Linked DNA regions of Hahella chejuensis KCTC 2396. The protein of the gene in region 1 interacts with the protein of each later gene in a pairwise test. Links are inferred from orthologs where the notes say so. Each region holds a gene or a part of one and is shown in the gene's direction. Other genes may lie near its edges.

Region 1 (9,156 bases):
AATGACTTTAGCAATTGACGCTCGAATCCCGCCCCTGACTGCTGGATAGCCTGCTTTAGGCCGCCGGCTTCGCTGACTCGCGGTGGCGTCGGCAGCGTCTGATTTAGTTTATCAAGCGTTTGCGCCAAGTCCCTGGGCAAGCGTGTATCAGAGGATAGCCGGACTAACGCTTCCAGGTTGCGGCGAAGATCGCCCTGTAACGGCAGCCACTTGGACAGCGTCTGTAAAGTTGTGGCGAGAAGCGCCTGTGGGGGCTCTGTTTGTGGCGGCGCTAACGAATCGACGACTTTTAAGCCTAATGCAGTGACTTGCAGTTGCAGCACTTTGCCGACCAGCCAGTCCTGGGGCAGTTGCGCTGTGCGGATATCAGTTTGCAGCGGCTGCGGCAGCCCATCGGCGCTCAATATCAAACGCCAGGACGGCGTGGCGGAAGTTTGTGCGCTGAGGCTGGGATTGGGCGTTCCTGTGCTGGGAGAGGGAGCGATATCGGTAATGCGGGCGGAGAATAAATTGCCGACTTTCTGCACGATAGCCGCTAATTCCGCCTGTATCTTCGGTGGAAGAGAGTGAGTGCGAGTAGGCGCTGAGGCGGCGTCAGACTGAACTTTCATCGCTTTTTAACATTTCTCCCACAATAAAATGATCTTAATCAGGGCTATGCACTGACCATCCGGGGAAAGCTGGGCTATAATGCGCCCGTTTTACAAAGCTTAAGCGCGAGCGGGCCACTTTTCTAACTCTTTTCCGTTATTGTTGACGACTTTTCGGGAAAAGCGCCAATTTGTTATTCTTGCGCCGCTTTATTTCCGGTTGTTCCGCGTTTTCCTGCACGCCAGAGGCGCATACAAGAGGCTGCTTTAGTAATTATGACAGGTCAAACTCCTCTGCTTGAGGCCAAGAATCTCCAGTGCGAGCGAGATGACCGTATCCTGTTCGAAAACCTGTCCTTCTCCGTCCATTCCGGGGACGTCGTACAGATAGAAGGCCCCAACGGGGCCGGAAAAACCACTTTACTCAAACTTTTATGCGGACTGGCCCCATTGCGTCAGGGCGAACTGTTCTGGCGTGGCGAACGCATGTCGCAGGCGCGTCCGCAATTTCTTTCTTCACTGCTGTACCTGGGCCATAAAACTGGCGTCAAAGCGCTGTTGACTCCGTTGGAAAACCTCCGCGCCTGGTGCGCCCAGCGTGAAGACGTGAATGAAGAACGCATGATGAGCGCCCTGGAGACGGTGGGTCTCGCCGGCTATGAATATTCGCCCTGCAACAGTTTGTCCGCCGGACAACAGCGTCGGGCCGCGCTGGCGCGCCTGCACGTGTCCTCCGCGCCTCTGTGGGTGCTGGATGAAGCTTTCACCGCCATTGATAAGAAGGGGGTGGCGCAGTTGGAAACGCTGCTGCGTGAAAAGGCTAACGGCGGCGGCGCGGTGATTTTGACCACGCATCACAGTTTGCATTTGTCCGGCGAAGTGCGCCGCATCCAATTGGGGGCTGTGTCTTGACGGAAGTAGGCGTATGGGCGGGTTTTTGCGCCGTAGTGCGACGGGATTTGATGCTGGCGTTCCGGCGTCCTCAGGAACTGGCCAATCCACTGGTGTTTTTCGTGATGGCGGTCAGCCTGTTTCCCTTGGGGGTTTCACCGGAAAAGAGCTTTTTGGCGCCTGCCGCCGCCGGAGTCGTTTGGGTGGCCTCCTTGCTGGCGACGTTGCTTTCTCTGGATGCATTATTTCGGGCGGATCATGAAGATGGATCGCTGGAGCAACTGACGCTGGCCCCCCAGCCCTTGTTTATTCTGGTGCTGGCGAAGGTGTTCGCGCACTGGTTGACCACCGGGCTGCCCTTGCTGTTGCTAAGCCCGGTGCTGGCTCTGATGCTGCACGTCGACGAAGGCTTACTTGGCGTCTTGATGCTGTCGCTGTTGGTGGGCGCGCCGGTTCTCAGTCTGATTGGCGCCATTGGCGCCGCCTTGACGGTCGGGTTGCGCGTGGGCGGGGTTTTGATTTCATTGTTGGTGCTGCCCCTGTATATTCCCGTGCTGATCTTCGGAACCGGCATGGTGCAGAGCGCGGCGGCCGGTATGGATTACACCTCTACGCTGGCCATGCTGGGCGCAATACTGGCGCTGTCGCTGACATTGGCGCCTTTCGCCGCGGCGGCTGCGCTTAAAATAAGCGTCTCCAACTGAGACAATAGAACAGGTTGGCGCGGCGTCTTCTTGTGCGGGCGACGCGGCGGCGGACTGAATAGCTTGAATACAGATAACAGAAGCGATTATGTGGGAAGCATTTAAACAGTGGTTTCACCGATGGGGTTCGCCCAAATGGTTTTACGAGCGCAGTCTGGTGTGGTCGTTCTGGCTCGGTTGGGGCGCGTTGATCCTGCTGCCTGTCGGCATCGTCTGGGGGCTGGCGTTTGCGCCCCAGGATTATCAGCAGGGCAATAGCTTCCGCATTATTTATCTGCACGTCCCCGCCGCAATCCTGGCGCAGTCCTGCTACATGATTATGGCTGTCGCCGGCTTCGTCAGCCTGGTCTGGCGCATGAAAATGGCGGATGTAGTGCTGAAGTGCGCAGCGCCGATAGGCGCGTCTTTCTGTTTTTTGGCGTTATTCACCGGAGCGGTCTGGGGTAAACCCACTTGGGGAACATGGTGGGAGTGGGACGCGCGTCTTACCGCCATGCTCATTTTGCTGTTCCTGTATTTCGGCATTATCGCCCTGGAAGCCGCCATCGAAGACAAAATCACCGCTGGTAGAGCGGCGGCGGTATTGAGTCTGGTTGGCGTGGTGAATATTCCCATCATCAAATACTCCGTGGAATGGTGGCGCACCCTGCATCAGCCCGCCACCTTCAAGCTAACGGAAAAGCCTGATATGCCGGTGGAAATGTGGGCGCCGTTATTGGTGATGGTGATAGGCGTTTATTGCTTCTTCGGTTATTCGCTTTTCTTACGAAGTCGTAATGAGATAATCGAGCGTGAACGCCGTACCCTATGGGTCCGCGAGCTATTGGCGAAAGAGGGGAAAGTATGAACTTCGAAAGCCTCAATGAATTTTTCGCAATGGGCGGCCATGGTCTTTACGTCTGGTTGGCCTATGGCGCGGGCGGACTGGTGTTCCTGTATAACCTGGCTGCGCCGAAACTAAAGCGCGATGGCCTCGTCAAAAGATTGTCCCAGCAGTATAGAAGGGAGAAGGCGTCCCAATGAATCCCAAGCGCAAGCAGCGTCTAATTATTGTGTCATTCCTGGTGATCGGCGTCAGCGCGACCGTCGGTTTGATCATGGCTGCGCTCAGCAGTAACGTGAATCACTTTTATAATCCTACTGAAGTGGCGCAAGGCGCTGCTCCCGTGGACAAAAGCATTCGCGTCGGCGGCATGGTGGTTGACGGTAGCGTGAGCAGAGACGGGCAGTCTTTGGCGGTGGCCTTCACTGTGACGGATTACAACAGCAACGTTGACGTCAAATACACCGGCATTCTGCCCGATCTGTTCCGAGAGGGGCAGGGCATCGTCGCGACCGGCAAGCTGGATGCGCAGGGCGTGTTCCAGGCGGAGGAAGTGCTGGCCAAGCACGATGAAAAATACATGCCGCCGGAAGTGCAGCGCGCCCTCGACAAGGCGCAGGACGCCGCGCCCGCGCAGACTTACTGAAGGAATGACGTATGATCGCTGAGCTAGGCCACTTCGCACTGATTTTAAGTTTTTGTTTCGCAATCTTGTTGGCGGTTACGCCCATCGCCGGCGCCTGGATCGGCGATCGTCTGTGGATGCGATTATCCCGTCCTTTGGCGGGCGCTCAGTTTCTGATGGCCACGGTGGCGTTCGCCGCGTTAACAACCTCTTTTCTTCAGGACGATTTCAGCGTCCGCTATGTGGCGGGGCACTCCAATAGCCTGTTGCCCTGGTATTACAAATTCAGCGCTGTGTGGGGCGGCCACGAAGGCTCATTGCTACTGTGGGCGTTGATTCTGACCGGCTGGACCGCCGCCGTGGCCAAATTCAGCAAACAACTGCCGCTGGAGATGGTGGCGCGTGTACTGGGCGTCATGGGCATGATCAGCATCGGCTTTATGTTGTTCATCCTGCTGACCTCCAACCCCTTCTTACGCTACCTGCCGAATTCGCCGCAGGACGGCGCCGACCTGAACCCATTGTTGCAGGACTTCGGTCTGATTGTGCATCCGCCTATGTTGTATATGGGCTATGTTGGTTTCTCCGTCGCTTTCGCATTTGCGGTGGCTGCGCTGATGGGCGGTCGCCTGGACGCAGCATGGGCGCGCTGGTCGCGTCCCTGGACGACGGTGGCCTGGGCGTTTTTGACTCTGGGCATCGCGTTAGGCAGCTGGTGGGCCTACTACGAACTGGGTTGGGGCGGCTGGTGGTTTTGGGACCCGGTAGAAAACGCGTCCTTTATGCCCTGGTTGGCGGGCACGGCTTTGATGCACTCCCTGGCGGCGACGGAAAAGCGCGGCGTTTTCAAAAGCTGGACCGTCTTGCTGGCGATATTTGCTTTCTCGCTTAGCCTGCTGGGCACCTTTCTGGTTCGCTCCGGCATTTTGACCTCAGTGCATGCTTTCGCCTCAGATCCTGAACGGGGGCGCTTCGTGCTCATGATGCTGGGCGTGGTGATTGGCGGCTCGCTGCTGCTATACGCCTTGCGCGCGCCAGTAGTGAAAAGCCGCATTGGCTTCAGCGAAACCTCCCGGGAAGTGTTCCTGCTGGTTAACAACATTATTCTTGTGGTCGCTATGCTGACAGTATTGATCGGCACATTGGCTCCGTTGGTGGCGGAGTGGATGGATAAGGAAATCTCCGTCGGCGCTCCCTATTTCAATTTGATGTTCTCCCTGTTGGCCCCTTTATTGGTCATCGTGATGGGCATAGGCATGTACAGTCACTGGAAGGACACCAAAGCCGCGCAGCTGCTGGGTCCTGTCCCCATGCTTTTGTCGGTCAGCGCAGTTCTTTCCGTTGCGATTCCCTGGATGTATGGGGAAATCCTTTTGATGGCGGTTATTGGCGTTTTTATCGCCGTATGGTTGTTCGCCGCGACTCTGCGCGACGCCTGGCTCAAAAGCGCTTCCTCTCAAGGACGCGTACGTGGCTGGTTGCGTACTTCCCGTAGCTACAAAGGTATGGTGTTGGGCCATCTGGGCCTGGCGGTGACCATCGTTGGCGCGACCATGGTGTCGCAATACACGCTGGAGCGGGACGTGCGCCTGGCGCCGGGGCAATCTGTTGAGCTGGCGGGCTTCACCTTCCGTTTTGACGAAGAAACCCAGCGTCGCGGTCCAAACTTTATTGGCGATCGCGCCACCATTTCGATTCTCGACAGCGACGGTGAAGTGTTGCATGTTCTGCATCCGGAAAAGCGCCGCTATCAGGTGTCCGGTAATGTGATGACGGAAGCGGGCATCGATCCAGGACTGTTCCGGGATCTCTACGTTTCTTTGGGCGAATCTCTGGATGACGAGTCCTGGACCATGCGCGTGCAATACAAGCCCTTTGTGCGCTGGCTCTGGTTGGGCGGCGTATTCATGGCCTGGGGTGGTTTCCTGGCGGTGGCGGACAGGCGTTATCGCATCAAGTTGAAACGCAGGCTTACGGCGGCGGAAGCCATGGATAGCGGCGACGGTCGGAAGTCGAATGGCGAGGCCGACGCTCTGGGAGGACAGCAGGCGTGATGAAGCGGTTTTTCTTGTTTATTCCTCTATTGGCGTTCGTCGCAGTCGTCATTCTGTTCAACCAGAATATAGACAACGATCCGTCCAAGCTGGAGCTGGCGCGCAAGGATCAGCCTGTGCCGGCGTTCAAGTTGGGCGAGCTGTACAATCCTGACCGGGAAATGACGCCGGCGGATCTCAAGGGCGAGCCTATGTTGCTGAATGTCTGGGCGACCTGGTGCCCTTCCTGTCGGGTGGAGCATCCTTATCTGCTGAAATTGGCGAAAGAATACAACGTGCCGGTGATCGGTCTGAACTACAAGGACGATCGTGAGGCGGCGAAGAAGTGGCTTGAGGCGTTAGAGGACCCCTACCGCTTCGTAATTTTTGACCCGGAAGGCCGTCTGGGATTGGACCTGGGCGTTTATGGCGCGCCTGAGACTTACGTTATCGACGCCGCTGGCGTGATTCGTTACCGCCATGTGGGCGTGGTGAACGAAAAAGTCTGGCGGGAAACGCTGGCGCCCATGCTGCGTAATCTGAAAATGGCGAACGCCAATGGGATTGAGGAGCCAGGAACATGAGCGCATTGCGACGGTTGGTATGTCTGACGGCTCTGTGGGCTTCCGCCGCCGTGTGGGCGATTGACGATTATCAGTTCAGCAGCGAAGAAGGTCGCGAGCGCTATCAAACACTGACTTATGAACTGCGTTGTCCCCTGTGTCAGAACCAGAATATCTCCGACTCCACCGCGCCCATCGCCAAAGATTTGCGCCGTGAAGTGCATCGTATGATCGAAGAAGGGAAGAGCGACGACGACATCGTTGACTTCATGGTGGCCCGCTATGGCGATTTTGTGTTGTACCGACCGCGCCTGAACGCCCAGACCGCCGTTTTATGGCTGGGGCCGGTCACTGTGGTGACCCTGGGCTTGTCCGTTCTCCTGTACATCGCCCGTCGCAGACGCCGCTCACAGGGCGAGACGACTGACTTGAGCGACGACGAACAAGCGCGTCTGCGGGCGCTATTGCAGCAAACCTCTTCCGAAGAATCTGAGCAGAAATAACAGGCACTCCGAATGACAGTATTCTGGCTGGCTATCGTCCTTCTGGCGGTTTTGGCGATAGCGATCATCGCCTTTCCTTTGTTGTCCATCCTCAAATCCGGTTCACAGGGTGCGGGCGCGCGTTGCGACACCGCCAACGTGGCGTTGTTCGAAGACCGCCTGACGGAATTGCGAGCGGAGCTGCAGGCGGGGCTAATCAGCGACGCGGAGTTTCACGATCTGCATATTGAACTGGAAAAGTCGCTGCTGAACGATGCTGAGCCGGGCGCGCAAAGCATGGCGTACCGCAGCAGCCGCCTGCGACAGATTCTGATACTGGTGCTGGTCGTTGTGGGCGTTCCCGCCGCCGCGCTGTTGATGTATCACCAGTTTGGCGACTATAAAGGCCTGCGTCAGGTGGAGTGGATGAAAGAAACTCGCCTGCAGTTGGCGTTGGCCGGAAACGACCCTGAAGAGATTCTGCGTCGTTTGCGCGATCGTCTATTGGAGCAGCCCGAGAACATAGAAGGTTGGGCGCTATTGGGGCGTTCACTGATGACCATGCAGCGCTACGTGGAAGCAGAGGAGGCGTTTCGTCGCCTGGCGGAGTTGTTGACGGCGGAAGGCGAAAACCCCGCTGGCGCCCATGGGTTGCGCGCGCAGGCGCTGTTCTTCAAGGAAGGGCGCTTGAGCGCTCCGGTCAGAGCGGCGTTGGAGCAGGCCCTGAAAACCGACCCCAACGAAGGCAGTTCACTGAGTATTCTGGGCGTGGCGGCGTTCCAGGAACAGCGCTACGCTGAAGCCGCCAAGTTCTGGCGCCGTATTGTCGAGCTGAACCCGAACGACCCCAACGCCGCGGCGATTCGCAATGGCGTGGCGAGAGCGGAGCAACTGGCTGCGGAGCAGGAGGCTCAGCAACCCGCACAGGCGGCGGGCGGCGCCAGCCTGCAACTGCAAGTCAGTCTGGGAGAAAGTTTGAGCGCCAAAGCCGAGCCGGGCGATACCGTGTTTATTCTCGCGCGTCCTGCAGACGGTACGCGTATGCCATTGGCGGTGGTGCGTAAAACTGTCAGCGAGCTGCCAGTCAGTGTGACCCTGGATGACTCCATGGCCATGGGGCCGATGGCGAAGCTGTCTTCCGCCGAAACCGTCGAAGTGGTCGCGCGGGTATCTAAGTCCGGCTCGCCTCAGCCTCAGCCGGGAGACTTACAGGGCGTGGTCGGCCCAATCGAGCTGCGAACCCAGAGCGAACCGCTTGACCTGGTGATCGATCAACAGGTGCAGTAAGCGCGCTGATGGCGCTACTCGCTGAGTAGCGCCGCCTTGATTTCCTCCAGCCTTTCCCGATTGACGCCGAAGTCCCGATAACCCAGTCGGGACGCCGAGCGCAGATGTATCACCCCGGCCTCCCTGTCTAACAGAAACTCTACATCGTCCACAAAGCGAAAGACGAAGGACGTGGCTTCCGCACGGATGTAGTCGGGTTTACGTTGAATGATGCGGATATTGCCGGCGCTTTCCAAAACAGTGGGCAGTCGCTCCCACATTTGAGCCGCTTTGTCGTTGTACAGGGGGGTAATGAAGTGCTCCGCGTCGCTGGGGTCGCTAAAGCTGCTCACGCAGTTAGGGCTTTCAGGGCAGGAGGACAATCGTCCGTCATGGGCTCCCAGTCCCGCTGGAGGCGTGCTGCCGCAGGCGCTGAGACCTGCGGCGAAGAAAAAGATTGTCCACTTTGCTGTGTTGTTCATCGCTCCTTCTCCGCTGCGTGTTGGCGCAGACCTTGATTAAGGCGTGAAATACAGCTGCAAGATCAGTCGCCTTGTGCGTTGAATGCCTGACCGGTAACGCCAATGCTGTCTTTACCCATCAGATAAAGATAGACGTTCATGATCTCTTCAGGCGTTGGGTTTTTCGTGGCGTCTTCCGCCGGATAAGCCAGAGCGCGCATGGCGGTGCGAGTGGCGCCGGGATTGACGCTGTTGACGCGAATGCGTTTGTCATCGTCGTCCAGTTCGTCCGCCAGCACCTGCATCATGCCTTCAACGGCGAATTTGGATACGGCGTAAGCGCCCCAGTAGGCTTTACCTTTGCGACCGACGCTGGATGAAGTGAAAACAATGGAGGCGTCTTCCGATTCGCGGATTACCGGCATCAATGACCGGGTCAACAGAAAGGGCGCCATGGCGTTTACCTGCATCACGCGGGCCCAGCTGTCCGGGTCGTAATGCTCCAGCGGGGTGCGATGACCGAGAATGGCGGCGTTGTGCAGCACCCCGTCAAGTCGGCCGAACTCTTCACGAATGGCGTTGGCCAGATCGTCGTAATCCTTCGCTACAGCGCCTTCCAGGTTGACGGGGAAGATGGCGGGTTTCGGGCCGCCTTCCGCTTCGATTTCATCATAGACGTCTTCCAGCTTCTTGGTGGTGCGGCCGCTGAGAATAATCG
Region 2 (12,804 bases), 2.2 Mb from region 1 along the record:
ACCGGTGAATGGGATATTGAGAAGCTTATCCGCAGACGCTCCATCGCGCACCGCTTATTTGGGTTATTCCGGGATCTCCGCAAACATTCATAGTTTATCCAGTGTAAACAGAGACAGTCCGAAATTTTCCCGCCCTATGCATGCGTCCAAAAAACAGTCCAGAAGTTGCTGGTCGCGCGGCGGCGCACCTTCTTGCAAATAGCGTCGCGCCTGTTCATGGACGGCGGCCTTGAAGGCCTCTTCCCCGGCGGCGCCTTGACCGTCGAGATGGTCGAAACTGATAAAGAACTTTACGCCACAGGCATCCGCCAGAAGCCACTCCAACGCCTGCCGTTTGACTTCAACCCGCGCAAAGTGCGCCATTGTACATCTTTATGATCCACCGCCATAAGTCTATGGCGTTAATTAGAAAGCTTACAGATCAATATAAGATCCAATGATGAGCATTAAAGGAAACACGCTCAGAAGAAACAACATAAAAATGAGACCAAGCAAGGCTCGCACAGGGTGTTATTTCACCAACAATAAATACCCGCCATAAGCGCATGCCTTTATGGCGAATAACATCATTGCCAATGTTGCAGAATATATTTTTGCTTCAAGCTACCTTCAAGTATTATTTCAGCAACGTTGACTATGAACAGGTCAAACCGGAAAGCGCCGGGTAAAAATTGATAATAAGGAGGTTGCCGATGCCAAATTACACTTGGGTTCCGGTTTTTAAAGCCATTGGCGAATGGATAAACAACTATGAAGATCGCCAGCCGGATCTGATTCAGATTCTGCGGGAAATTGGCGTTGATAGAGGACTGGAGGATGAGCTGGCTGATGGCGGTAAGACGCCATTAACAGTGATTGACCCCTTCACTTTTTTCGCCACTTTTATGAAGTACGGGGTCGATAAACGAAGGGAGCTATTCGCCGCCTTGCTGCGACGCATCGACTTGCCTGTGGCTCCGCCAATGGATTTTAACGGCGTTCCCAGCGCCCAGCCACTGAAGGTCTGGTTATTTCCTTACGCAAAGGAACGCAAGGAGGATATGGTTCCAAGCCTGTGGAAGCTTTTCCAACAAGTATTGGCGGGAAGCATTGACGGCGAATTGTTTAATCGGATCTTACGCATTCCTCATACCGGGTTCGCCAAACTGACGGAGTGCATGTTTTACTTTGCGCCGGACACCTATTTTCCTGTGGACGCCCAGACCAAACCCTGGATAAAAGCAAACGGGCGTGAACTACCCAAAGAAAACTGGGCCAGCTATAAGGAATTATTAGACTGGTTGAAGACTAATACCGATAAGCCGTTTTATGAGATTTCCTATGAGGCTTGGCGCGTCAATCAACAAAACAGCTCAGCAACGCCAACCAATCAGCCGGCGGTTCAAGAGCGCAGACCTCGTCAGTACACAGCAAGCAGTGATAAGCGAGCAGATCGCCAGCGTCATTTCTTAAACCAAATCCTTTATGGCCCGCCAGGCACAGGCAAGACGTATGACACAACCCTGCGCGCTGTGTCACTGGCGGAACCAGACTGGATTATCGCCTTACAGCAACAGGGCTTAAATGCCAACGCAGAGAGGGTCCAGGTTAAAGAGCGCTATGATCAACTGGTTGCCGATAAACGTATTGCATTTACCACCTTCCACCAAAGTTTCTCCTATGAGGACTTCATTGAAGGCATCCGGGCTGTAACGGATGGCGACAACAGCCACATCACTTACCGCGTCGAACCAGGCGTTTTTAAGGAAATTGCCGATCGAGCCGAGAAAGCGGTTGTGGGTGAGCAGCCTCTGGGCCTGTCGGAATCTCCCAATATCTGGAAAATTTCTATTGGTCGCCGAGTTGAGAAAGAAATGCGTGATCGCTACATTCAGGCCGGTGAAGCCCGTATTGGCTGGAATGAAACGGGGGATCTGTCGCAGGAGCCTGATGACCGCACACCGGAGCAACAACAGTACTGGGATTCTCTGTCAGGCCGCAACCATGCGGCCCTTAACTGCTTTTCGGAGGAAATAAAAGTCGGCGACATCCTGTTATGCCTGAAAAACGCTGAAGCGGTTCAGGCGATTGGCGTTGTGACATCAGACTATATATTTGATGAAACGGTGGTCGATGAGCCAAATGAATACGCGCATGTTCGCAAAGTGAACTGGCTGCTAAAAGATATCGAACTGAACATTCTTCCTCTAAACAGTGATCGGCGGATGGTTCAACAAACCGTTTATCTATTGTCTCGCATCAGTTGGCATTCACTGCTGGCCGAGCTGAAACGACAGAACATTGCACCGCATTTATTTTCGGGTACGGACAATAGCAGAGCCAAAAAGCGCAACTATGTGTTGATTATTGATGAAATCAACCGGGGCAATATCTCCCGTATCTTCGGCGAGCTGATCACGCTGTTGGAACCGGATAAACGCAAAGGCGGAGAGGATGAGCGTTCGGTGACGCTCCCCTATTCCAAAGAGCCCATTACTGTACCCGATAATTTGTATGTGCTGGGCACGATGAATACCGCCGATAAGTCGCTGGCCCAGCTGGATCTGGCCTTGCGTCGCCGTTTTGAGTTCGTGGAGTTAATGCCGCAACCGGAACTGCTGACGGGTATCTCCGTGCACGATGTAGATATGGGAGAGCTGCTGGACGTGATGAACCAGCGCATAGAGGCGCTGCTTGACCGAGACCACATGCTGGGACACGCCTATTTTTGGCCTCTCAGAGACGCGAATTCGGACGACGAGAGAGAAAGCCTGTTGGCCGATATTTTCGCCAGGCGCATTGTTCCCTTGCTGCAGGAGTATTTTTTTGCTGACTGGGAACGCATCAGCTGGGTATTGAATGATCCGGCAAAAGAGCCCTCGGTCCGTTTTATTCAGGCAGGCAAAATCGGCCATTCATTAGAAGGCCTGTTTCCAGGTGATATCGCCAGCGAATTAACCGACCGCAGGTACCGGCTTAACCAAACTGCATTCGGTAATCCTGAGGCCTATCGCGGCATTCTGCCAAAAGCCGGAGCGGCCGCCTGATGATTCAGGTACGTGAATACGCCCGCCTGACGACCGACGCCAACGCAACGCCTTCGCTGGATTGCGGTATTGTAAACTCATCTACTTTCGCCTGGTTGCAGGATCTTGCGTCCAGATGGAATAAGAGTGAGCCGATTGCTCTGATTGACGGCCATGGCTCATTAAGACTCGGCAGCTACGTGGGTTACCTGCAAAGCCCTACGGGGGAAGCTATCGAAATTTTGCCGAAAACAGGCCTTGGCGCCGAAGATCCTCAAGCCGCCCGGCGTATTCTGCAACGCATGTTAATGACATCGCTCGATGTGCGGCCACGCACTGCTGGCGACGCCAAACTGAGGCGCATGCGCCAGCCATTGCACGAATGGATATTCAGGCAGTTTCTGACAGAGTTGCAACGGTTGGTTGGCAGGGGGCTGCGCTTCGATTACCAGCGCGTTGACGAAGAGAGCCGCTTCATCCGCGGTCAGCTTCGCTTGAGTCAGCAACAGCGCCAACCTCTTGGGCGGCGGCATCTCTTTCAGATCAGCCACGATATTTACACGCCCGACCGCCTGGAAAATCGCTTGCTTAAAACCACTCTCAGTTATGTGCTGGCCAATTGCAAAAGCGGCGAAAACTGGCGACGGGCGAATGAGCTAACGCACAGAATGGCGGATATTCCCCCCGAACAAGAGCCATTGCGTGCGATGAACAACTGGCGAAGCAACAAACTAATGCAGGATTATGATGCAATCCGCCCTTGGTGCGAGCTGATATTGGCAAAGCTAAACCCCAATTTCCAGCAAGGTCAGCATCGCGGCATTGCTTTGTTATTTCCAATGGAGCAGTTATTTGAAAAATACGTTGAAGTGTCTTTGCGTCACGAATTACCAGCAGGCATTCAACTGAAAGCACAGGCAAGCTCCCAATATTTGCTGCGGCACAAACCGCAAGGCAGCGACATATCCACGACTATGTTCCAGTTAAAACCGGACCTGTTGCTAAGAACGCCATTGGGAGATCAGGTGCTGGATACAAAATGGAAGTTGCTGGATCAGTGCGCCTGGACATCCGATAAAAAGTACAACATTGCTCAAAGCGACCTGTACCAGATGTTCGCCTATGGCCATAAATATCAGCACGGGCGCGGGCATATGATGCTTATTTATCCTAAACACCCGGCGTTTACCGAACCACTGCCGCCGTTCCACTATTCAGAATCGCTGGCTATCTGGATCGCGCCGTTTTGTCTGGAAAGCAGCCGTCTTGTCTCGGGCGGCTGGGAAGCGCACTTTCCTCAAACAACCAATAAACGGCCGTTAGCTTCACTATAGGTTTTTAATCCGCATAGCGCTTTCGCCGCTGTAGGAGGTGGGCTGGTCAGCATTTCTCGATACGCAGTATCCAAGTCTTCCAAAAAGCCTTGTGAGGGGGGGCGCCCTGAAAAGTCGTCCAGGCTGGGTGAGAACTTGATACCGACAATCTCGCACATGGCCTTTTCCAATCCCTGAGGTCTGGCTTCAACAGATTCAAACATTGCTTGCTCTTCAGAAGTCCTTCCGCAAGGGGAATACCAAAAACCAAAGTCATCGATATTTCGTCGCCTATCGCCGGCTAAACAATAATGCGAGATCTCGTGCAATAAACTTCTCGGATAGTTACTCCTAAAGTAAATTATTGCACTTACATTTTCCTTAGACGCCACGTAAAACGGCTCTTCCGCCCCTCCTATTATTTTTAGGCCGGGGAAAATACCTGAAAATGCGTCGATCAAATATTGACAACGCTCATCATCACCAACAACCATTAATGAAACCCTGAGTACAGCTGGCCCATAGGCTAATAGCCTGATCAATTAAGCCACAATCAATAATTATTGAAATTCCAGGAGGCCCCTGAATCGCCGAAGTTATAAAGCAGCTGCATACAATGAACGCAGTGCATGACGGAGAAGGGACGTGGCCGCCGGCATGCCCGTCTCATGAACGCCCCATCGCCTGTGCGAAGCACTTAGAGTATAGGCGTTGCGACACATTCAGGCGGATCTTAAAAATAGTTTAACTTAGCCGCAGAAAGTCGCGCAGACAGGGGCCTTGGATTATGATGGCCGATTATCGATTTTATGAATAAGGTAATCAATTGTAATTTCAACGAGAAGTTCAAGTTTTTTGAACCTTCGACCCAGTAAATTGTCATATTGAACCAATCCATACCCGCGCACCGAAGGGACGCCCGGGGAACAGGCGCGCTGGATAGCGCCAATTTAAATTTTAAGCACCTGTAGCGAGAAACATGCCCCAACTACTCAGAGCCCTATTCATACTGACGCTGTTTTGCTGCGCCACGGTCAGAGCGGAAAGCAACCTGTTCGGCGACAACAACGGCTTTCTGGCCGAACCGGAATTCCTGCCCGTAGAGGAAGCCTACCGGTTCACGTCATCGGTAGAGGGAGACGAGCTAGTCCTGCATTGGGCGATCGCCGACGGCTATTATCTTTACAAAGACCGTACCTCAGTGACGACAGACGCAGAGGGCGTAGCGCAAGGGCGCTGGACTTACTCATCTCCTGGCGAGGAGAAGGAAGATCCCTACTTCGGCATGGTCTATGTCTACCACGATGAGCTTACGATCCGCGTGCCGGTGGCGGCGGAGGAAGGAGCCGAAGTCGAGTTCAAAGTACGCTACCAAGGGTGCGCGGAAGCTGGCCTGTGTTATCCGCCGCAAACGGAAACGGCGCTGTTCACCGGAACGGATTCAGACAGCATTTCCCCTGCCGCAACCACAAACGACTCGACTCAATCCCCCTCTCCCTCAACGGGTCAAAGCGGCTCTTCAACCAGCTCCAGCGTCCCGGGTCCGAGCAAGGCCGCAGATGTCGATTTCACTTCCTCCACATCGATTACGGACTACCTCGTCGCTCAGGGCTTGCTGTTCAGCTTTTTCATCCTGATGGCGGTGGGTATAGGTTTAGCATTTACGCCCTGCGTGTTCCCCATGGTGCCAATCCTGTCCAGCATTATTGTCGGGCAAAAAGAAGTCACTATGCTTCACTCTTTCGTGCTGTCCCTGAGCTACATCATGGGCATGGCGGCGGTCTACACCGCATTGGGCGCGGTGGCGGGCCACTTCGGTGAACTAGGTCAGGACGCCAACATTCAGGCGCAGGTGCAGAAACCCTGGATCTTGATCACGTTCAGCGGTTTGTTCGTACTGCTAGCCCTGTCCATGTTCGGCTTCTATGAGCTTCAGATGCCTTCGTTTTTGCGTGACAAGCTCAGCGGTATGAACACCAAACAACAAGGCGGCGAAATCTTCAGCGTATTCATTATGGGCTTGCTGTCCGCACTGGTGGTGTCCCCCTGCGTATCAGCGCCCTTGATCGCGGCGTTGGGCTACGCCGCCTATCTGGGCTCGGCGTTCAAAGGCGGCGTCGCACTGTTCGGACTCAGCCTGGGCATCGGTTTGCCATTACTCATTCTTGGCACGGGCGGCGCCAAACTATTGCCCCGCGCCGGCGCCTGGATGGAGCATGTGAAGCATGTGTTCGGCGTCGCCCTGCTGGGTGTGGCCATCTGGATGCTGGAGCGCATCCTGCCGCCGGAAGCGACTCTGACGCTGTGGGCGGTATTGATCGGTGTTTCAGCGGTTTACATGGGCGCCTTCACCAATGTCGAATCCGGCTGGAGCGGCTGGCAGAAACTCAACAAAGGTTTGGGACTGGTGTTCTTCGTATACGCCGTCACCCTGATGCTGGGCGCAGCGGCGGGCGCCAACGATCCACTCCGCCCCCTTGCGCCTTACGCCATCAAATCCGCGGTGGCCGCAAACGGCGGCCCGGCTGCGCAGGCGTTAACGTTCGTAAAAGTCACATCACCGGAACAGCTTGACCGGGAGGTCGCCCAGGCCGCCGCCACCGGCAAGCCGGTCATGGTGGATTTTTATGCGGACTGGTGCATCAGCTGCAAGATCATGGAGCGGGAGACTTTTGTCCTGCCGGAAGTACAGTCCGGACTTAGCCGCTTTCACCTTGTTAAAGCGGACGTCACTGACAACGACCAAGGCAACCAGGCGCTACTCAAGCGTTACGGCATATTCGGCCCACCCGCCTTTGTCTTCTTCAACGCTCAAGGGAAAGAGTTAGAGTCCAAACGCTTCCTGGGCGAAATCTCCAAAAACGCGCTTCTTAATCACGTTAAAGACATATAAACTGCGCGGCGTCGCAATCATCCATCATCAGGGGTTGTCAGCGCATGCCGCAAGATCGCTTTCTGCGGGGAGTGGCGTTCATCATTCTCGGCGAGTGCTTTTTCGTGCTTACCGGCATGGTGGTGAAACATATCAGCGTGGAGGCCCATGTCTGGCAGATGGTGTTTTTCCGCAATCTCTTCGGCCTGGCGTTTCTTACTCCCCTGCTACTCCGCTCAGGGCGTAGCGCTTTCAAGACCCAGCGATTGCCGCTTCATTTTCTCCGCGCCGCCCTTGGCGTCGCCGCCTTTTCCTGTTTGATCTACACTTTCGCGTCCATTCGCCTGGCGGAATCCACCATGCTGAAACTGATGCTGCCGCTATTTATTCCGGTCATCGCCTGGGCCTGGCTACGCGAGCGCCCGACGCCGATTTTGGCGTTTTCACTGGGCCTGGGATTTCTCGGCGTCATTATTATTCTGCAACCGGACAGCCTTGCCGCCGCAGCGCGCCTAGCCATTCTCGCCGGATTGTGGGGCGCTTTATTCGCCGCCGGCGCCAAAGTGGTTATCGGACGCTTGGGCGCTACCGAGCCCAGCGTCCGTATCGTTTTCTATTTCAACCTGTTCAGCACCATACTGTCCTGCATTCCCATGCTCTGGTATTGGCGGGCGCTGGAGCCCATCACCCTGGTTTGGCTTCTTCTATTCGCCATACTGGCGACAATAGGTCAGCTATCAACCACCCACGCCTATACACTGGCGTCGCCAGGCAAAATAGGTTTGTACAGCTACGCCTCGCTACCGATTGCAGGTCTGCTGGGATGGTTGATCTGGAGTGAAGAGCTATATTTGGAGCTCTGGATCGGAAGCGGCCTGATTGTCCTGGCTGGCGCACTGACCTTCTTCTATAGTCGGCCCAGAAAGCCGGAGATTGCGACCGCCCAAGACTGACGCTTCAGCCCCCGGCTTTACGGATATGATAAAAAAACTGCTTGTCCCGCTCACCTGAAGCCAGCAATTCATGACCCAGAAACTGACAGAACTTGGGGATATCTCTCTGGGTGGAGGGATCTGTCGCCAATACCTCGATAACGCATCCCACTTCTACATCATTGATGCGGTTGTGCAGCATCATGACCGGCTCAGGGCAAAACAAGCCGCACACATCCATGACACTGTCGATTGAGTATTCTGTGTTTTCGTTCTTGCTGTCGTTCATTGCAACCTCTCCATTACGTGGCGGCGATTATACACTCTCAATGCAGCACGAGCCTCAATTGCTTGGGATTGCTTGTTATACTCATACCAATAAATACTACAAAACCGGAGGGGAGCCTCATGATCCGCGTGTTGATCGAACGCCACATCGCCAAGACCCTGGAAACCAATTACGAATATACCGCGAAAAAGATCTTGCAAGCGGCAGTGCAGGCGCCAGGATTTCTCTCTGGCGAATCACTGCGCAACGCCAACGAACCCAATTACCGGGTGATCTGGTCAACCTGGCGTTCGGTCCAGGACTGGCAATCCTGGCAATCTTCAGAGCAACGCAGAGGGTTGATGGCGGAGCTGATTCCAATGATGGACAGAGAGGAGAAAGTCACCATCCTGGAGCATTCCTGAGGCAATCGCCGGGCTGAGACGGGACAAAAGAGCTTGAGTCTAAAAGCCCAAGCTCAACCAGCCCGGATGCGCTCCGAGCCCCCTAGTGCTTCTGGAAAGCGGTCAGAAAATGTCCTGTGAGCGCCAATACGGTGACTTCTTCGCGATCATGGTATAACTGCTTCACGCGCACCTCCGACTCAATGTCAGCGCCGAGAAGGCGCTCCTGCAGGCGTTGCAGGCAGGCTTCCACTTCATCCATCCGCGTCTTCATAGGCAGCTTCAGATTGAACAGCGCATAGGTGGTCCAGTCGTAACACAACCAATCCGCCATTCGCTCCATTGTCCGTTTTGGCTTATCCACGATATCGCACACCACCCAATCGACTTTTCGCTGCGGCTTATAGACATATCCGTCGTCGCTGACGTAAGTCACCGCCGGATCTTCAAGTAGCTCTTGCTGCAAAGCGCCATGATCGACCGCCGTCATCTTCACGCCCTGGGTGACCATATACCAGGTCCAGCCCCCCGGCGCCGCGCCCAGATCCACGCCCCGCTGTCCGCGTTTAAGAACGAACTCCCGCTCAGCCGGGGTCAGCATGGTCAGAAACGCTTCTTCTATTTTTAAAGCCGAACGGCTTGGAGCTTCATTGCGAAACCGCAGCCGGGGAATGCCCAACGGTAAGGCGCTGCTATTGGGATGCACCGCCAAGGCGGCGATGATGTGTTGGCCAGACAGACATACTAAGTGCAACTGAGGCAGCTCATCCGTTTTTGCCTTGCTTAGCACGCCCGCGTTGCGCAATGCCGCGCTCATCGGCGCCGTCAGCTTCTTGGCTAATTTCTGCAGAGATCCGGCTTCATCCTCCAGCGGCGTTTCTATATGCAGGAATCCAAATGCGCCGCCGGGGCGCAGCGCTTCGACCACCGGCGAGACACGGTCAGTAGTATCTTCGATCTCGATATCATGCAACGCGCAAAATACTTGCCGCGCAAAAATACAGCGGCTCACCTCTATCTCTTTATAGACATCCAGCGGGTTGCCCTGAGAGCAACGCCAGAATACAACGCCCGTCCCCTTATCTATTTTCGAGTATCCGTAAACGAACTGCAGCGAGGCGATGTTCTGCAGCTCCTGCGCGCACTCTGCTTCAAATCCAGGTCGGCAATAGGCGAGCAGTCCGATCGCGGAGTATTTGCCGGAACTTAAAGGAGAACGTTTACGGGAGGAGCTGGTAGGGTATTTTTGCGACATCCGGGCATTTCCAATCATCAATTCATCGACGCGCCAATGCGCGGCTGGGTAAAGGCCGCTATTGTCGTCTATCCGCTCGCCCTGGGCAAATCAGCGCAGCATAAAGGTCAACGCCGCCTGCGCCGCAGTCCGCCAATTCTCTTCTTTAGAGAAGCCTGACGCTTTGCGCGGGGCCAGATCATGGTCGCCATCGGGAAGCCACTCGATTACGCACCGCTCTCCCATATACTGCGCCATATTTTCAGCTCTGCCGCCAAAGGGGTCGCGCGCTCCTTGCAGTATCAATCCCGGGACTTGAATTCCGGCAAGATGCTCCGTCCGGAGTTTGTCCAGTTTACCTGGAGGGTGAAAGGGATAACCAAACGCCAGCCAGCCTCGCACTCGCCCCTCCCCTTCCGGCAGGTCCGCCGCCAGCATGCTGGCCATGCGCCCGCCCATGGATTTGCCCGCCAGAAAGACTTCCGCATCAGGAGAGCAATTTTCCAGCGCCTCCGCGAAGCAATTCAGCAGCTTGTCCTGCCGGTCTGGCGGACGTTTCTTTCCTGAGTCGCGACGTTCTTGCATATAGGGAAACTCAAAGCGCACGACTTTGACGCCGCCAATGCTGATCTCCTGTGCGATAAAGGACATGAAATCGGAGTCCATCGGCGCGCCGGCGCCATGAGCGAATAAAAGAACCTTCCCGGCCTGTTCCGGACCGTCGACCATAAAGCGCATGCGCCCTCCATCAACCATCAACCATCAACCATCAACCAATAAACAACGCGTAAACTGTGATCTGACAAAATATTCATCTTTGCGCGAAGGCCGCCATTATCACGATCTCGCCTCCTTTATTAAAGGAAGGAGTCATTCCATATGAAATTGACCAGAAATCAGCCGAAAATCATCTATTATTTCTAGTAATTATTTAGGTATTGGGTGAGAGGGATTTCCTGTCCTTTGGTCATTGTTTCACATGCCCTAAGACTTCCCTTGCAGTAAAGTCGAAGACAGACGCTCCCCTTCTGAACTAACGCATCCGCCCTCCGGTTTATAACGCGTTTGATGCATATCAAGCAGGGGAAAAAATACGTGGAGATAATGACTTGGCCAAGCATATTAAGTTGACAGCCCTATTGTGCAACTCTTATGCTTCGGCCCGCTGTCGAGGGGGAGGAAAAAGAGGCCCCTGGTTTCTGGATCCTGAAAGCCTGACATTCGAACTGGGCGACAACTCAAAATTGCAAAAGCATAACGAACTCGCCAGCAGGTTTGCGCCGTATTAATCAACTCAGGGTAGGAATAGTCACTAATGAATACAGTAAGTGCTAACGAAACCTACAACTACAAGGTGGTGCGTCAGTTCGCCATCATGACAGTTGTTTGGGGTATAGTGGGCATGGCTGTCGGCGTGCTTATCGCAGCACAGCTGGTCTGGCCGGAGCTAAATACTCACTATCCATGGTTCCATTTCGGTCGTTTAAGACCACTGCACACTAACGCCGTTATCTTCGCTTTCGGCGGCTGCGCGCTTTTCGCAACTTCCTACTATGTCGTCCAACGCACCAGTCAGGCTTCTCTGTTTTCCAACGGTCTGGCCAGCTTCACCTTCTGGGGCTGGCAAGCAATCATCGTATTGGCCGCGATTACGCTGCCTCTGGGTTACACCACTTCCAAAGAATACGCAGAACTGGAATGGCCGATCGACATTTTGATCGCGGTTGTCTGGGTGGCGTACGCTATTGTTTTTTTTGGAACTGTCGCCAAACGTAAAAGCAAACATATATATGTCGCCAACTGGTTCTTTGGCGCATTCATTATTACTGTCGCCGTTCTGCACATCGGCAACAGCATGGCGATCCCAGTTTCCGCCATGAAGTCTTACTCTGTATACGCTGGCGCTATCGACGCGATGGTACAGTGGTGGTGGGGCCACAACGCAGTAGGTTTCTTCCTGACCGCCGGTTTCCTGGGCATCATGTACTACTTCGTTCCCAAGCAAGCAGAGCGTCCTGTTTATTCTTATCGTCTGTCCATCGTTCATTTCTGGGCGTTGATCAGCATCTACGTATGGGCCGGCGCGCACCACTTGCACTACAGCGCACTGCCTGACTGGGCGCAAAGCGCGGGTATGGTTATGTCTCTGATCCTGCTGGCGCCCTCCTGGGGCGGTATGATCAACGGCATGATGACCCTGTCCGGCGCCTGGCATAAGCTGCGCACTGACCCGGTTCTGCGCTTCCTTGTTGTCTCTCTGTCTTTCTACGGCATGTCCACGTTCGAAGGCCCGATGATGTCCATCAAGACCGTCAACGCGCTTTCCCACAATACTGACTGGACTATCGGCCACGTTCACTCCGGCGCTCTGGGCTGGGTTGCGATGATCTCTATTGGCGCGCTTTACCATCTGATTCCCCGTCTGTACGGCCTGAAAGAAATGTACAGCGTGCAGCTGGTCAACGTTCACTTCTGGCTGGCGACCATTGGCACCGTACTTTACATCGCGGCAATGTGGGTCAACGGCATCATGCAAGGCCTGATGTGGCGCGCAGTTAACGAAGACGGCACCCTGACCTACAGCTTCGTGCAAGCGCTGAACGCCAGCTACCCTGGCTATGCAGTACGTGTCCTGGGCGGCGCTATATTCCTGACCGGTATGCTGGTCATGGCCTACAACACCTGGAAAACCGTCAGACAACGCGACGCCAAAGCGATTGATGCGCTGCCGCAAGCTGACTCCGTTCCACAAGCTGTTTAACTGAGAGGGAGAGAA

The links.
Region 2: the proteins of HCH_RS19495 (region 1) and dsbD interact in binary tests that used the Escherichia coli proteins (3 or more experiments, as listed by UniProt). The link is inferred for Hahella chejuensis KCTC 2396 from one-to-one orthologs.

The regions. Positions count from the first base shown.
Region 1 is NC_007645.1:4,505,486-4,514,641, reverse strand. What follows is about bases 4,469-7,468. They hold HCH_RS19495 (DsbE family thiol:disulfide interchange protein), read left to right. Parts: upstream 4,469-5,686; coding sequence 5,687-6,250; downstream 6,251-7,468. Other genes in these bases: ccmI (c-type cytochrome biogenesis protein CcmI), read left to right, coding at 6,745-7,468; HCH_RS19490 (cytochrome c-type biogenesis protein), read left to right, coding at 6,256-6,732; HCH_RS19500 (heme lyase CcmF/NrfE family subunit), read left to right, coding at 4,469-5,687. In the rest of the region: HCH_RS19530 (flagellar hook-length control protein FliK), read right to left, coding at 1-611; cytochrome c biogenesis heme-transporting ATPase CcmA, read left to right, coding at 867-1,502; heme exporter protein CcmB, read left to right, coding at 1,499-2,185; HCH_RS19515 (heme ABC transporter permease), read left to right, coding at 2,274-3,032; heme exporter protein CcmD, read left to right, coding at 3,029-3,208; cytochrome c maturation protein CcmE, read left to right, coding at 3,205-3,654; more of HCH_RS19500, read left to right, coding at 3,666-4,468; more of ccmI, read left to right, coding at 7,469-7,998; HCH_RS19480 (DUF1499 domain-containing protein), read right to left, coding at 8,013-8,459; HCH_RS19475 (YciK family oxidoreductase), read right to left, coding at 8,522-9,156. UniProt on the Escherichia coli protein: Involved in disulfide bond formation. Catalyzes a late, reductive step in the assembly of periplasmic c-type cytochromes, probably the reduction of disulfide bonds of the apocytochrome c to allow covalent linkage with the heme.
Region 2 is NC_007645.1:2,341,902-2,354,705, reverse strand. The notes cover bases 4,863-7,754. They hold dsbD (protein-disulfide reductase DsbD), read left to right. Parts: upstream 4,863-5,297; coding sequence 5,298-7,211; downstream 7,212-7,754. Other genes in these bases: HCH_RS10410 (DMT family transporter), read left to right, coding at 7,256-7,754. Also shown: HCH_RS10430 (elongation factor P hydroxylase), read right to left, coding at 88-363; HCH_RS34720 (AAA family ATPase), read left to right, coding at 927-3,026; HCH_RS10420 (McrC family protein), read left to right, coding at 3,026-4,339; HCH_RS33035 (elongation factor P hydroxylase), read right to left, coding at 4,303-4,812; more of HCH_RS10410, read left to right, coding at 7,755-8,143; sulfurtransferase TusA, read right to left, coding at 8,148-8,411; HCH_RS10400 (antibiotic biosynthesis monooxygenase family protein), read left to right, coding at 8,531-8,815; 23S rRNA (cytidine(2498)-2'-O)-methyltransferase RlmM, read right to left, coding at 8,898-10,049; HCH_RS10390 (alpha/beta family hydrolase), read right to left, coding at 10,140-10,766; ccoN (cytochrome-c oxidase, cbb3-type subunit I), read left to right, coding at 11,344-12,789. UniProt on the Escherichia coli protein: Required to facilitate the formation of correct disulfide bonds in some periplasmic proteins and for the assembly of the periplasmic c-type cytochromes.